Linked DNA regions of Candidatus Scalindua japonica. The protein of the gene in region 2 interacts with the protein of the main gene of each other region in a pairwise test. Links are inferred from orthologs where the notes say so. Each region holds a gene or a part of one and is shown on either strand. Other genes may lie near its edges.

Region 1 (5,781 bases), on a different replicon or contig from region 2:
TCGCTGGTCGTTTGCGAAGTATCCGGATTATCAGGATAAGTCTCATCAAATAATCTATAAGGATGTTAAACTTTCCTGTACTGTGCCTGAGAACTTTTCAGACTCAAAGCATAGAATCAGAATTGTCCAGAATAAAAGTGGAAAAAAGACAATTACCTATATTAAGGATGAAAAGGTAATTAGTACCAATGAATGGGAACTTGACAAAAGTTATGATATTGTTGATTCAGAGTTGAGCATCAGGATTGCAAAGTTTTTCCCATCACATAGTTTAAAAAAGATGGTTGTTAAAAGGGTTGGCGGACATGAGGGCCATAACCATGGTCCTGGTGAACATGTCGGAAACCCTGCTGTTTTAATAGAGATGGAAGGGCCGAGAGGGAAGGTTGCTGAGTGGGTCTTTGCACATACTCCTCCACATTGGTATCCCGATAACAACTTTGCTGTATTGTATGAAAAATCCGGTATGGAGGTTAAAGATTATAAAAGTATACTGAGAGTTGTGGAAAACGGCCAAACTATGGTGACAAAGACTATTGAAGTCAACAACCCTCTGAAGTATAAAGGTTTTGTTTTCTACCAGTCCAGTTATGACCCGGAGGGGGAGAGATACACTGGCCTTCAGGTTACAAAAAACCCAGGTATTATAGTGGTGTATGCCGGATTTATTCTTTTGTGTCTGGGGATAGTATTTATCTTCTATATAAAGCCTTTCCTGAGAAGGAAATTGAATAAAGGGAAAAAGATAGAAGAGTATTATTCTGAAGAAGAGATGTTAGCGGAACATATTGAGTAAACCCTGATTTTATAAATTTATATTATACTAATTATAATTTTATTTCATATTCCCTGTTAAAAGATTTTTTGTTGGTGGGTGAAAATCATAAAATATGATTTCGTAGAAAATAGTGTTGAATTGTTAATTTTTTAATATATGATTAATAAATAATGATTATTGTTTAGTAAAATATAGAAGAGAGGTTTATTATGCTGAGTTTAACATTCTATGTGTATATTGCAGCTATAGTTGCTTATATCGTCAGGGAAGTCTGGAGAGCGAAAACTATACGTTGGATCGCTTTTGGCATTTTTGCCAGTGGTTTTATATTAAATACAATTGTAGTCCTGAACAGATGGGCCGAAGCAAATCATGCCCCAATGTCTGATAAATATGAATCATTTGTTTTTTTTGCATGGAGTATAGCGCTTGTTTATCTGATATTTGAACTTGTTACTATCTTTATTGTCAAAGTCCATGAATCCCGTATTGGGATTATTGGTGCATTGCAAGGTGTTCTGGCGGCATGGATGATCTGCTCTGCGCTTGGTATTGATAATTCAATAAAGGAGTTACCCCCTGCTCTGCAAAGTAACTGGCTGGTCACTCATGTAATATGTTATTTCCTCTCTTATTCAGCGTTGAGTATGTCTTTCTCAGCTGCGATAGTTCATTTAATACGTAAAGCTTTTGTTTCTGACAAACCAAAAGAAGCTGATGCAGGAAGCCATATAAAGAAAGACTATAGTTTTGACAAACTCGCCTATATTGCAGTTTCTATAGGATTTCCTTTTTTAACTATAGGATTGATTACCGGTTCGATCTGGGCAAAAGGGGCATGGGGTACATATTGGGGATGGGACCCTAAAGAGATCTGGTCTCTCATCAGCTGGCTTGTTTATCTTACTTATATGCATCTACCATTGATGTTGCCTAAAACAAGTATTAAGAAATCATTCAGACCTATATTGCTTTCAATTATCCTCCTGATCGCCTTTCCAATAGTTCTGTTTACCTTTATGGGGCTACATAAGCTTCCAAGTTCTGCGGATAGTGACCACATATATGCGGAATAAAACTTAAATTACTAATGCATGTTTTAGTAAAAATTCTATCAGATCCTTCAGTTGCATACTTAGATGTGCTGAAGGGTCTGAATTAAATATCTCCTCTTATTTCACTCCTTCTACACAGATAAACGGTTTGTTAAAATTGTAAAAATTATATTTACAATTTGTGAGAAATAACTATATTCTAGGTTTTAGCTGTGCAAGTTCCGAAAAAATATCGTATATCTTTCAATGTTGATCGTACTTTCAACCTCTGTAAGACAGACCTACTGTCAGACATACAAAATAGTAGCAATTCTACTGCGACCATATGGAGTAAATTAATGGAAATTACCAGGTTGCATATCGTTATCGAAGGAATAGTTCAGGGTGTCTTCTTCAGGGCCAGTACAAAAGGAGAGTCTGAGAAGCTGGGTCTTACCGGTTGGGTAAAAAATTGTCCAGACGGAAGAGTCGAAGCCGTTTTTGAAGGAGATATTGATAAGATTGACAGGATAATAGAGTGGTGTAAGAATGGGCCTCCGGGAGCAGTGGTCAGAAATGTGGAAACGGTCTGGGAACAGGCAACCGGTCAGTATGATACATTTTCTATAAGGTATTAAAATACTTCGTGTAATTAGTGAAATTCGTGTACCTTCATGATTAACATAAATGCTGTTAAAGACGGAATCGTTGTATCAGTAAAGGTACAGCCAAACGCAAGTAAGGAGAGAGTTGTAGGGGAGTATGCTGATCAGATAAAAATTGCTGTTACTGTTGCACCAGAGAAGGGAAAGGCGAATAAAGCGGTAGTTAAAGTACTTTCACAGTGGCTTGGTATAAAAAACTCAGATATACAGATAATTTCAGGTGAAACATCAAGAGATAAAAAAGTATTTATAAGAAATATTAATGAAGAGGATTTTAGCAGGATTAAAATATGAGTTATAAAGATACGATAAATTTACCAAAAACAAAGTTTTCCATGAAAGGGAACCTTGTTCAAAGAGAGCCTGAATTCCTGAAAAAATGGGAAAAAGAGGGCCTCTACGCACAAATTCGGAAAGCTAAAGAGGGTGCGGACAAATTTATTTTACATGATGGACCACCGTATCCTACTGGTGATCTTCACATTGGGACCGGATTAAACAAGATATTAAAAGATATAATTACCAGATTCTATACAATGAAAGGTTATGACACTCCCTATATACCCGGCTGGGACTGTCATGGCTTACCAATTGAACACAGAGTGTTACAGGAACTGGGAACAAAAGCGAAAGGTATGGAAAAACTTGAGATTCGCAAAAAATGCAAGAAATATGCTGAAAAATTTGTGAAAGTACAAATGAATCAGTTTAAGGCACTGGGAGTTTCCGGTGATTGGGACTCCGCATACCTGACATTTACTCCTCAATATGAAGCGGGAATCATTGAAGTGTTTGGCAGGCTGGTGGAGAAAGGATACGTTTATAGGAGCCTGAAACCCATTCACTGGTGTATGCGCTGTGAGACTGCTCTTGCCGAGGCAGAGTTGGAATATCAGGACCAGACCAGTCCTTCAATCTACGTTAACTTTAAATTAATAGAAGTGCCCAAAAATCTTTTTCCGGGAATGGGGGGAGAAGATATTCATATGTTGATATGGACTACTACTCCATGGACATTACCGGCAAACCTGGCTATCGCGGTACATCCGGAATGTCAATACACAGCAATACGATACATAAATCCGAAAACACAAAAAAGACAGGTTTCAATACTGGCAGAAGACCTGGTGAACTCCGTCATGAAACTGAGAGAAATAGAGGGATATGAGAGACTGGGTTGTGTCAAAGGCAGCGCGCTGGAAGGCTTGAAATATCAACATAAGATTATGAAGCGGGAAGGGTCTGTTGTTCTCGCGAATTACGTAACTCTTACTGATGGTACCGGTTGTGTGCATACCGCTCCCGGACACGGTCAGGACGATTACCAGACGGGTTTGAAATATAACCTGCCGATAGTAAGTCCTGTTGACGCAACTGGCGTTTTTACGCAAGAAGCCGGAGATTTTGTAGGGCTGAATATATATGACGCTAACAAATCAATCACTGAAAAACTTGATGAATTGGGTCTTCTGTTCCATATGGATAAGATCGGTCACTCATATCCTCACTGCTGGCGTTGCAGGAAACCGGTAATTTTCAGGGCAACAGAACAGTGGTTTGTGGGTATTGACCATCATGACCTCAGAACAAACGCTTTGGATCAGATAAAGAATTCAAATTGGATTCCGTCATGGGGTGAGGTTCGACTCTCAAATATGATAAAAGACCGCCCGGATTGGTGTATATCTCGTCAACGTTCCTGGGGGGTGCCGATACCGGCTTTCTATTGTACTCATTGTGAAGAGACACTTTTAGACGTGAATGTTGTTAATCATGTTCGTGACATGTTTCTTCAACATGGCGCGGATAGCTGGTTTTACAAAGAGACGAATGAGTTTCTGCCGGAAGGTACAAAGTGTCAGAAATGTGGTTCTACCAATTTTGAAAAAGAGAACGACATATTTGATGTTTGGTTCGAGTCCGGTTCCAGTCATCACTCTGTGTTGAACAAACGTGACGCATTATCCTTCCCGGCTGACATCTATCTTGAGGGAAGTGATCAGCATCGCGGATGGTTTCAACTCTCACTACTTCTTTCTGTTGCCGCGTGGGGGACTGCTCCATTCAAAACGGTACTGACTCACGGTTTTGTAGTGGACGAACACGGTAAGAAGATGTCTAAATCGCTGGGGAACTTTGTATCGGTGGGAGATGCCTTGAAACAACTGGGTGGCGATATTGTAAGGCTGTGGACTGCTTCGATGGAGTACCGGAATGAAATGCACGCTTCACCTGAAATAATTTTAAAAACTTCAGATCCCTACAGGCGGATCAGAAATACTTTCAGATATATTCTGGGCAACTTATCCGATTTTGATCCTGAAAATGATTCGGTAGAGTACGCGCAAATGCCGGAGATTGACCGTTGGGCGCTGCACAAGACTGATGAACTCATTACCTCTGTGACGTCCGCGTATGAGTCTTTCCAGTTCCACCGCGTCTATCACAATATCCTCAACTTTTGTGTGGTAGAGATGAGTTCATTCTATTTTGATATTATGAAGGACCGGCTATATACTTTTTCAAAGAGTTCTGTTGAAAGGCGTGCAACACAGACTGTTCTTCATAAGATAAATTCAGTGTTAGTTAGGCTTATTGCTCCAATTCTTGTGTATACTTCCGAAGAGGTGTGGATGGAGATCAATCCGGGTGGCAGTAGTGTTCACCTGTCAGAATGGCCTGTTGCTGTTGAGCAACACAAAGATATAACCCTTAACGATAAATGGGAAAAGATTATCAAGATCAAAACAGATGTAGCAAGAGAACTTGAAAAAATGAGAGTGGCCAGGCAGATCGGCAGTTCCCTTGAGGCTGCGGTTGATCTTTATTCTGAAGATTCCGGATTACTTAATTTGTTAAAAGAATACGAGCATGATTTTGCAATGATCTTTATCGTTTCAGAAGTAAATATAAGCAATTCACCCCTTGACTCTGGAAATAATGGAGAAATATTTGATACACTCTCTATTAAAACACGGGTTTCAGATAGCGGTAAATGTGACAGATGCTGGAACTTCCGCAAAGAAGTTGGCAAGATAGAAAAATACCCGACACTGTGTAATCGATGTGCAGAGGTTATTGCAGAAGTTGAGGTTAAAAAATAATCAATTAACAGTCTCTGTAGTGGTTTATTTATCAAAATAATGTTTGTCAACGCCAGATTGGACCCACACATCTAATTTGTGAATCTGTATGAAGAGTTGCGTGTGGTATTACATTTTTCATATTGCTAAAATGTACTTATAAACCGATTCAGGTTTAAGCGTAAGCCCTCGATAATCGCATATCTGGTTAACTCAGATTT
Region 2 (8,464 bases):
GAGAGGAGTTCTTTTCCATACCGATGCTGTTCAGGCGGCAGGCAAGATTCCGATAAATATGAAAAACAGCGCGATAGATATGCTGTCCATATCCGGACATAAACTCCATGCTCCGAAAGGCGTCGGAGCATTATATCTAAGGAGAGGAACAAGGTTTCGACCATTCATGAGAGGTGGTCATCAAGAGAGAAACCGAAGGTCCGGAACGGAGAACGTAACATCTATTATTGGACTTGGCAAAGCGGCAGAGATTGCTCAGGCTCATATTGAAGAAGAGAACATAAGGGTCAAAGAGATGAGGGATCTGCTGGAAAAAGAAATCCTTAAAAGAGTTCCAAGAACTATACTGAATGGGGACAAGAACAACAGACTTCCCAATACTACTAATATCAGCTTTGAGTTTATCGAGGGCGAAGGGATTCTCCTTCTTCTTAATGAACTCGGTATAGCCGCATCATCGGGCTCGGCCTGTACCTCTGGTTCTTTAGAACCGTCTCATGTATTAAGGGCAATGGGAGTACCCTTTACTGCGGCCCACGGTTCAATAAGGTTTTCTCTCTCCCGATACAACACTATGGAAGAAGTGGGCTATGTTATAGAGAACCTCCCTCCGGTAATCGAGAACCTCCGGTCAATATCACCCTACTGGAAGGATGGCCGCCCAATCCCGGAATTTGAACCTCAATATAAATAACAGGCAGGCAGGTTAATTACAATGAATGATATCTATATTAATAAAAAAGACCTTAAAAGTTTTTGTGATAAACTGAAAGAGAGATATACCGTTTATGGTGTAAGACAGAAAGAGGAAGGTTTCTATGTCTTTGATGAAATAGATGAATTTTCAGATCCGCTCAAAGAGTATAAACCAACAATTCTGCCACCAAAAAAATATCTTTTCCCTCAACAGGAGACTCTTTTACGATTTGATACACAACCACATCCGGATGTAAAGCCGGTTATTGAGTCAAAAAAACAGGTACTATTTGGTGTCAGACCATGTGACATTCACGGAATCAGCCTGCTGGACAAAATATTTACCACCGACCACGAAGATAAGAATTACACTCAAAAACGGGCCGATACCATCATCATTGGTATAGACTGCCTTGAACCCTGCTATGAACACGCCTACTGTGCAATTGTTGGATGCCTGGACGTTGATGACGGTTACGATATTATGATGACTGATATCGGTGATAGTTTGTATACATCGGTTAAAACAGAAATGGGAGAGGAAATAGTAACAAATTTTGCTGAATATACAGTCGCAGGTGAAGAAGAGCGGCAGAGGTTTCGGGAATTAAGGAGTGAAAGAGAAGGCAAATTCGAGAAAATGATAAACACGGATATATCCAATCTACCACTTCTCTTTCAAAATGCAGATAATGACCCTGTCTGGGATGAATTAAATGACAAGTGTCTTGGATGCGGACGCTGTAACATTGTATGTCCTACCTGCTATTGCTTTGACGTATATGATTGCATGGAGTTATCTATGACATCGGGAGAAAGATGTCGCGAATGGGACGCATGTACTCTAAAGGATTTTGCAGTTGTATCTTCGGGAGAAAACTTCAGGTCAACAAGAGGACATAGATTAAGGCACAGATTTAATAGAAAGTTCAATTACTTAATGACAAAACATAATACCTCTTTCTGCGTTGGTTGCGGAAGGTGTTCAAAGACGTGCCCGGTCAATATTGACTTAGTAGAGACAGTGAATGCCGTAATTAAAAACAATAAAAACCATGAAACAGAATAATTCTATTTTTCTACCGGATATTGTAGAGGTGATAAGTACACGTCAGCTTACCGAGATGGAAAGATATATTGAGTTAAAAATAGATGACACCAGCGGGTTTACCTTTAATCCGGGACAGTTTGTCCAGCTTTCGGTTTTTGGTATCGGCGAAGCCCCTATATCAATATCATCTTCTCCTAATAATAAAGACGCTATTGGTTTGTGTGTGAGAAAAGCAGGAGATGTCACCTCTGCCATTCACAAATTGGAAAAAGGCTCGTATCTCGGCATGAGAGGCCCTCTGGGCAATGGATTCCCAGTAGAAGAGATCAAGGGCAAAGACCTTTTGTTTATAGCCGGCGGTCTGGGATTAGCACCTCTGCGCTCGCTAATTAACTATGTCCTTGAAAAGAGAGATGACTTTGCAAAGATAACTATTCTGTACGGTGCGAAGAATCCCGGAGAGATGTTGTTTACAGAAGAACTTGAGTTATGGAGAACAAGAGAAGATATAGAATTAAACATGACGGTTGATAAGCCGGATAAAGACTGGTCCGGTAAATCAGGGGTCATTACAAGACTTATTCCCCCTTTAACAGTATCACCTGCTAATACCTATGCACTGGTAGTCGGACCTCCGGTAATGTATAAATACGTCCTTCTCGAACTTCAGATAAAACAGATACCTGAAACCCAGATTATCATGTCATTAGAGAGACGTATGAAGTGCGGTGTAGGAAAATGCGGTCATTGTCAAATAAACGGAATGTATGTCTGCATTGAGGGTCCTGAGTTCAGCTACAATACATTAAAATTTCTTTCGGAGGCTATATGACAAAACCAAGAGTAGCTTTTTTCTCATTTTCAAGCTGTGAAGGCTGCCAATTGGTAGTGCTCACCATTGAAGAACATCTTCTTGAACTCGCCAGTTTGATCGACATTGTCTCTTTTAGAGAAGCGATGAGTGAAAGAAGTGAGAACTATGACATTGCATTTGTAGAAGGCAGTATCACAACAACCGAGGAAATTGAAAGGATCAAAAAAATACGAAATACCGCCAACGTCATTATAGCATTAGGTGCATGTGCTACAATTGGCGGCATTAATAGTCTGAAAAACCAATTTGAAATGGATAAGGTTAAAGAGATAGTATATGGTAAAATGGCGGGAAATTATGAGACTATCCCTACAAGACCAATTGAGGCGGTAATAAAGGTGGACTACAAGATACAGGGATGCCCGATCGACAAAGATGAATTTCTTGAAATAACCAAGGCAATTTTACAGGGGAAAAAACCCCGTACACCTGATTATCCGGTTTGCATTGAATGCCAGATGAGAGAAAATGTCTGCCTTTTTGAAAAAGGAATGGTCTGTATGGGACCGGTTGCAAAAGCAGGATGCAAGGCCATCTGTCCAACTTACAATGATGGTTGTGTTGGATGCCGTGGTCTTATTGACGACCCAAATATGTCATCGCATAAGAATCTTTTAAGTGAGCATGGATTAACTGTTGATGATGCTATTTCTCAATATATGTTGTTTGGGGGAAATAGTAGAGAGAAGTATGAATAATAAGAAACGTTACTATACAGAGTGTGGTAACAAGTAGTTAAGGGAGCTAAATTTTCATGCATGATTTTCACGTAGGTATTGAACACATAACGAGAGTCGAAGGACACGGAAATATAATAATCGACGTTAAGGAAGGAGAGATCAGAGAACTCCGGATGGATATCGTTGAGTCGCCGCGGTTTTTTGAGGCGATGGCGCTTGGCAGGTCTTATAAAGAAGTAGCACATATAACCTCACGCATCTGCGGCATTTGTGCTGTTACTCATACCACAACATCAATAAAGGCCATTGAATCCGCACTCGGTTTCAAACCATCGCAACATACAATACAGCTAAGGAAACTATTGCTTAATGCTGAATACATACAGAGCCATATTCTCCATGTTTATTTCCTGACAGCACCGGACTTCTTTAGAGTTGGCAGTGTATTTGGTATGGTAAAAGACAATAAAGAAGTTGTATTAAGAGGCATGCGAATTAAAACCATCGCAAATGAACTGTGTGCATTGGTCGGGGGCCGGCATATCCACCCTATTACGCTGAAAGTAGGCTGTTTCTCAAAAAGCCCTGATCTCAAATCTCTGGCCGAGTTTAAAAAGAAAATAGAGGGATCAAGGCAGGACATAGAAGAATCGATAGAATTCTTTAAAAACCTGGAGACACCTGAATATGAAAGAGAAACAGAGTATATTTCACTTACCAATCCTGACGAATATGCCCTTTATGACGGCAATATTAAATCCAGTGATAATAACGATGAAACAGAACCCGCGAACTATCTTGACAAAGTCAAAGAGTTTATAGTTCCGCACTCAACAGCAAAACACGCAAGGTCCAATAGAAAATCATATATGGTAGGAGCTCTTGCAAGAATTAACAACAACTATGAACAACTGCACCCAAAGGCCAAAGAAGCTGCTGAGGAGATGGGATTAAAACACCCCTGCTACAACCCTTATATGAATAATATTGCTCAGGTCGTAGAAACAGTACACTGTCTTGAAGACAGTGTCAGTATAATTGATGATCTTCTCTCAAGTAATCTGAAAGACGAGAAGGTAGAACTGGCAACTGAATCAGGGCATGGTGTAGGCGCTACAGAAGCACCCAGAGGTACATTGTACCATGAGCACAAAATAGATGATAATGGAAAGATTACCTATGCCAACTATATCATTCCAACCAGCCAGAACCTGGCAAATATAGAAAATGACTTAAGATCTCTTATTCCAAATATACTGGATCAGCCAAAGGATGATATAATTCTTGACATAGAGATGCTTGTAAGGGCTTATGACCCATGCATCTCATGTGCGACACATTTGATGAAGGTAAAATTTGTAAATGAATGATGAGAAGAGAATAGTAGTTATTGGAATAGGTAATCTATTACTCATGGATGAAGGTATCGGCATCCACACAATCAATGAATTAGAGAGATGTGTTCTTCACAGGAATGTCACAATATATGATGGAGGTACTGGAGGGTTCAAACTTATCGATCTCATGCAGGGAGCTGACAAAGTAATATTTATTGACGCAATTGAAACAGGCAAGTCTCCCGGGACTATTATCTCATTTAAATCAGAAGAGGTAAAATCACTCTACCGAAAGAAAAAATATTCGTTGCATGATACTGATATCCTGGAAGTAATAAAAATGACAGAATTCCTTGATAATCCCCCTGAAATACAAATAGTGGGTATTCAACCAAAGATAATTGATTACGGTACTATTCTTTCAAAAGAATTGTCTGATGCAATGCCTGATATAATTAATTCTGTACTTAAAGAAATTAAAGACGTTTGCCGTGCATCGTCTGTTTAGCAATTATCCTCCCATTCGAGAGGATTCCAGAGTATGTACTCCTCTCGAATGGGAGGAAGGAGCTGACATATATGAGAAATAAAAAAATACTGATAATTGATGATGATCCGGATATCGTTGAGGCGATGAGGATGCCCCTTGAGGCAAATGGTTATAACGTAATTTCTGCAAGTAGCGGTAAAGATGGACTGCAGAGAGCAAAAGAGGAAGTTCCTGATTTAATAATTCTTGACGTAATGATGGAGAACGATACAGCAGGGTTTCATGTGGCATATGAATTAAAGAGTGAAGAACCGGATTCCGAATATAAAGATTGCAGAAACATCCCGATACTGATGATAACTGCCATATCTCAAAAAAAGGGTATGAGCTTTTCACCTGACAATGATGATACCTTCTTGCCGGTTGATGGTTTTATCGAAAAGCCGGTCCAGCCAAAGGATCTGTTGGAACGAGCTGCAGAATATCTAGCAGTAAAAGAGTAGATTTGTCACGAGTTTACATTAAATCAGATTTATATATTCAGGGAGGCAAGTCTCCATGCCGCATAATATTCATTCACCGGAAAAATCCTCACAGGAAAAAGAGTTGGTTGAAAGCCTTTCAAGATTTATAAATCTTCGTTGGATTATGGCAGTTATGATATGCATCACCTCTGTATTTGCCAGATTTATCTTGAATATCAAACTGCCTCTTACATCAATACTCACTATTACGTTTTGCATTATGATGTTTACATTTGTCTGTTTCTATTTCCAGAAACAGGTAAAATCATATGAACGTTTTGCTAATATACAGATTTCTGTAGACTGGATAGCCCTGATATCCCTTGTACATTTCACAGGAGGTATTGAAAGCCCCGTAATCTTCTACTTTATATTTCATGTAATTATTGCGTCTATCCTGTTGTCAAAAAAGGAGTGCTATCTTCAGACTGGATTTGCAGTGTTATTAATAATCTCTCTTTCAATTCTGGAATATTTCCACATTCTCCCTCATATTCATATTAAAGAACTTTTCCCGGTTCCTGTTTATAATAATGGTCTTTATCTCCTGTCAGTAATATTCTTCAGTATTACGTCTTTATACATTTCCGCATACCTGGCAACATCTGTCAATAAGCGTCTAAGGAAGAGAGAGAATGAAATTATTTTCCTTAAAGATAGTATAACTGATGCATACAATAAGTTGGAACTGGTAGACAGAGAGAAGAGTGAATTCACATACAAAGTTACACACGAACTCAGATCTCCACTAAGCGCGATTCAGAGTCTATTAAAGTCAATCGAAGAGGGTTATGCCGGAGAGGTTCCACAAAAAGCCAGAGAGTTAATTGCCAGGTCTGAAAAAAGGACAGGTTTTCTATTAACGCTTGTTAATGATCTGCTTGATTTAGTTAGTGGGAAAAGAGAAAAACCGAGTGAAAAAGAGATAGGACCGGTAGATGTAAATGAGTCATTGCAGGGAACGCTCCATCTGATGCAGGAGAAGTCTAAGAATAAGGGTATAGAAATATCAATAAATTCCGATTTGAAACCTTCATACCTGAATGTAGACAGGGATGATCTGGATATTATCATGACAAATCTTATTGATAACGCAATAAAGTACACAGAAAGAGGAGGTAAAATAAATATTGACAGCAGAATGACAGGAAAAGAAATTATTGTTACAATATCTGATACTGGAATTGGCATACCTGAAGAGGACTTAGATAAGATCTTTGATGAGTTTTATAGAGCTGAAAATGCAAAGGATATTGAGCATGACGGTACGGGATTAGGACTTCCGATAGTCAATAGTCTTGTCAAAAGATATGGCGGCGATATTGATGCGCAGAGTACATTAGAAAAAGGAACAACCTTCACTGTTTCGTTTTCTGTTAATGATCAGCATTAGCACAGATATGCATATACTTAAGGAATATTATTACACTGCTATATTTAGTCAGTAGCGTCCGGTTAGGTTTTTACAAACACCGTTTTTTGTCATACCCGAATTCCTTTATCGGGTATCCAGGTGGTTCGTTCAATCTGGATTCCCGCTTAAAGCATACGGGAATGACAGTATTGGAGCAATAAATTGCTATAAACAAAAACCTAACCGGACGCTACTGATATTTAGTAAAGTTAATAAAATATTATTATAATCTATCTGCTTTTTATGGTATTGTAAGTTAAAATTAATTCTGATTAAAAAAAGTTATTTATTATCCATTACGCCATGACATATTTAATTACCGCAAAAGAAGTGGAGTCCGTGTTGACATATCCACTCTCCCTAAAAACAGTTGAGACCGCGTTCAAAGCTTTCGGCCAGGGCAAAACTTGCCAACCACCAAAATCATACCTGATATTCAAAGATGGTGACTTGCGCTCGATGCCGGCATACATTAACACTACAAGTATGAAGATAGCCGGAATTAAATCGGTTAATGTCCATCCTGATAATCACAATAAGTTTGGCTTACCAACAGTCATGGCTACTATTCTACTGACAGACCCAAAGAATGGGTTTAATATCGCAGTATTAGACGGTACGCACATTACAAACATGCGTACAGGCGCCTCAGGCGGTGTCGCTACAAAGTACCTATCTAGAAAGGACAGCAAAGTTATGGCCTTGATTGGTGCAGGAGCACAGGCTTATACTCAATTGCACCATATCATGCTAACAAGAAAACTTAAAGAAGTACGTGTATACTCACGTTCCAATGAGTCTATGGACAGGTTCTGTAAGAAGATGTCAAAGGTATACCCCAGGGTTTCATTTCTCACTGAGCCTGACGGCAAAAAAGCGTGCCGTGGAGCGGACATTGTTACTGCTACTACACCCGTGAGAAAACCGATTATCAGGAAATCATGGATTGGTCCGGGTACACACATTAATGGTATTGGCGCTGATGCCAAAGGAAAACAGGAACTGGAAACAGCCCTGACTAAATCCTGTAAGATTGTTATAGACGAATGGCAGCAGGCATCACACTCCGGAGAAATTAATGCTCCCATTTCCAGGGGCAAATTAAATAAAAAAGACATTTATGCAGAAATTGGAGAGATTATTGCCGGTAAGAAAAAAGGCAGAACATCAGATGATGAAATAACCTTATTTGATTCAACCGGATTAGCTATCCAGGATATTTCTACAGCGTACGTTGTGTATAATGCGCTTATGAAGAAACAGAAGAGACCAAAGAGTATTAATATGTTCTAAAAGAATATATTTTATTGGTAATAAACACATCAAGAATTGAAGAGAAGACAATGAATCACAAAAGAGTTCTCTTGTTTTATACTCCGGCTATTTTTTCAGCATTCC

Evidence for each region. Proteins that work in one complex are often made in the same cells at the same time.
Region 1: the proteins of SCALIN_RS04035 (region 2) and ileS interact in binary tests that used the Escherichia coli proteins (3 or more experiments, as listed by UniProt). The link is inferred for Candidatus Scalindua japonica from one-to-one orthologs.

Annotation. Positions count from the first base shown.
Region 1 is NZ_BAOS01000003.1:99,413-105,193, forward strand. What follows is about bases 2,386-5,781. They hold ileS (isoleucine--tRNA ligase), read left to right. Parts: upstream 2,386-2,767; coding sequence 2,768-5,581; downstream 5,582-5,781. Other genes in these bases: SCALIN_RS01865 (acylphosphatase), read left to right, coding at 2,386-2,450; SCALIN_RS01870 (DUF167 domain-containing protein), read left to right, coding at 2,487-2,771. Outside these bases: SCALIN_RS01855 (cytochrome c biogenesis ResB family protein), read left to right, coding at 1-796; cytochrome c biogenesis protein CcsA, read left to right, coding at 988-1,854; more of SCALIN_RS01865, read left to right, coding at 2,172-2,385. UniProt on the Escherichia coli protein: Catalyzes the attachment of isoleucine to tRNA(Ile). As IleRS can inadvertently accommodate and process structurally similar amino acids such as valine, to avoid such errors it has two additional distinct tRNA(Ile)-dependent editing activities.
Region 2 is NZ_BAOS01000004.1:389,075-397,538, forward strand. What follows is about bases 3,406-6,404. They hold SCALIN_RS04035 (HyaD/HybD family hydrogenase maturation endopeptidase), read left to right. Parts: upstream 3,406-4,663; coding sequence 4,664-5,146; downstream 5,147-6,404. Other genes in these bases: SCALIN_RS04030 (Ni/Fe hydrogenase subunit alpha), read left to right, coding at 3,406-4,671; SCALIN_RS04040 (response regulator transcription factor), read left to right, coding at 5,218-5,631; SCALIN_RS04045 (sensor histidine kinase), read left to right, coding at 5,687-6,404. Also shown: cysteine desulfurase NifS, read left to right, coding at 1-694; SCALIN_RS04015 (4Fe-4S dicluster domain-containing protein), read left to right, coding at 716-1,765; SCALIN_RS04020 (FAD/NAD(P)-binding protein), read left to right, coding at 1,752-2,579; SCALIN_RS04025 (NADH-quinone oxidoreductase subunit B family protein), read left to right, coding at 2,576-3,319; more of SCALIN_RS04030, read left to right, coding at 3,376-3,405; more of SCALIN_RS04045, read left to right, coding at 6,405-7,045; SCALIN_RS04050 (ornithine cyclodeaminase family protein), read left to right, coding at 7,370-8,359; SCALIN_RS04055 (hypothetical protein), read left to right, coding at 8,410-8,464.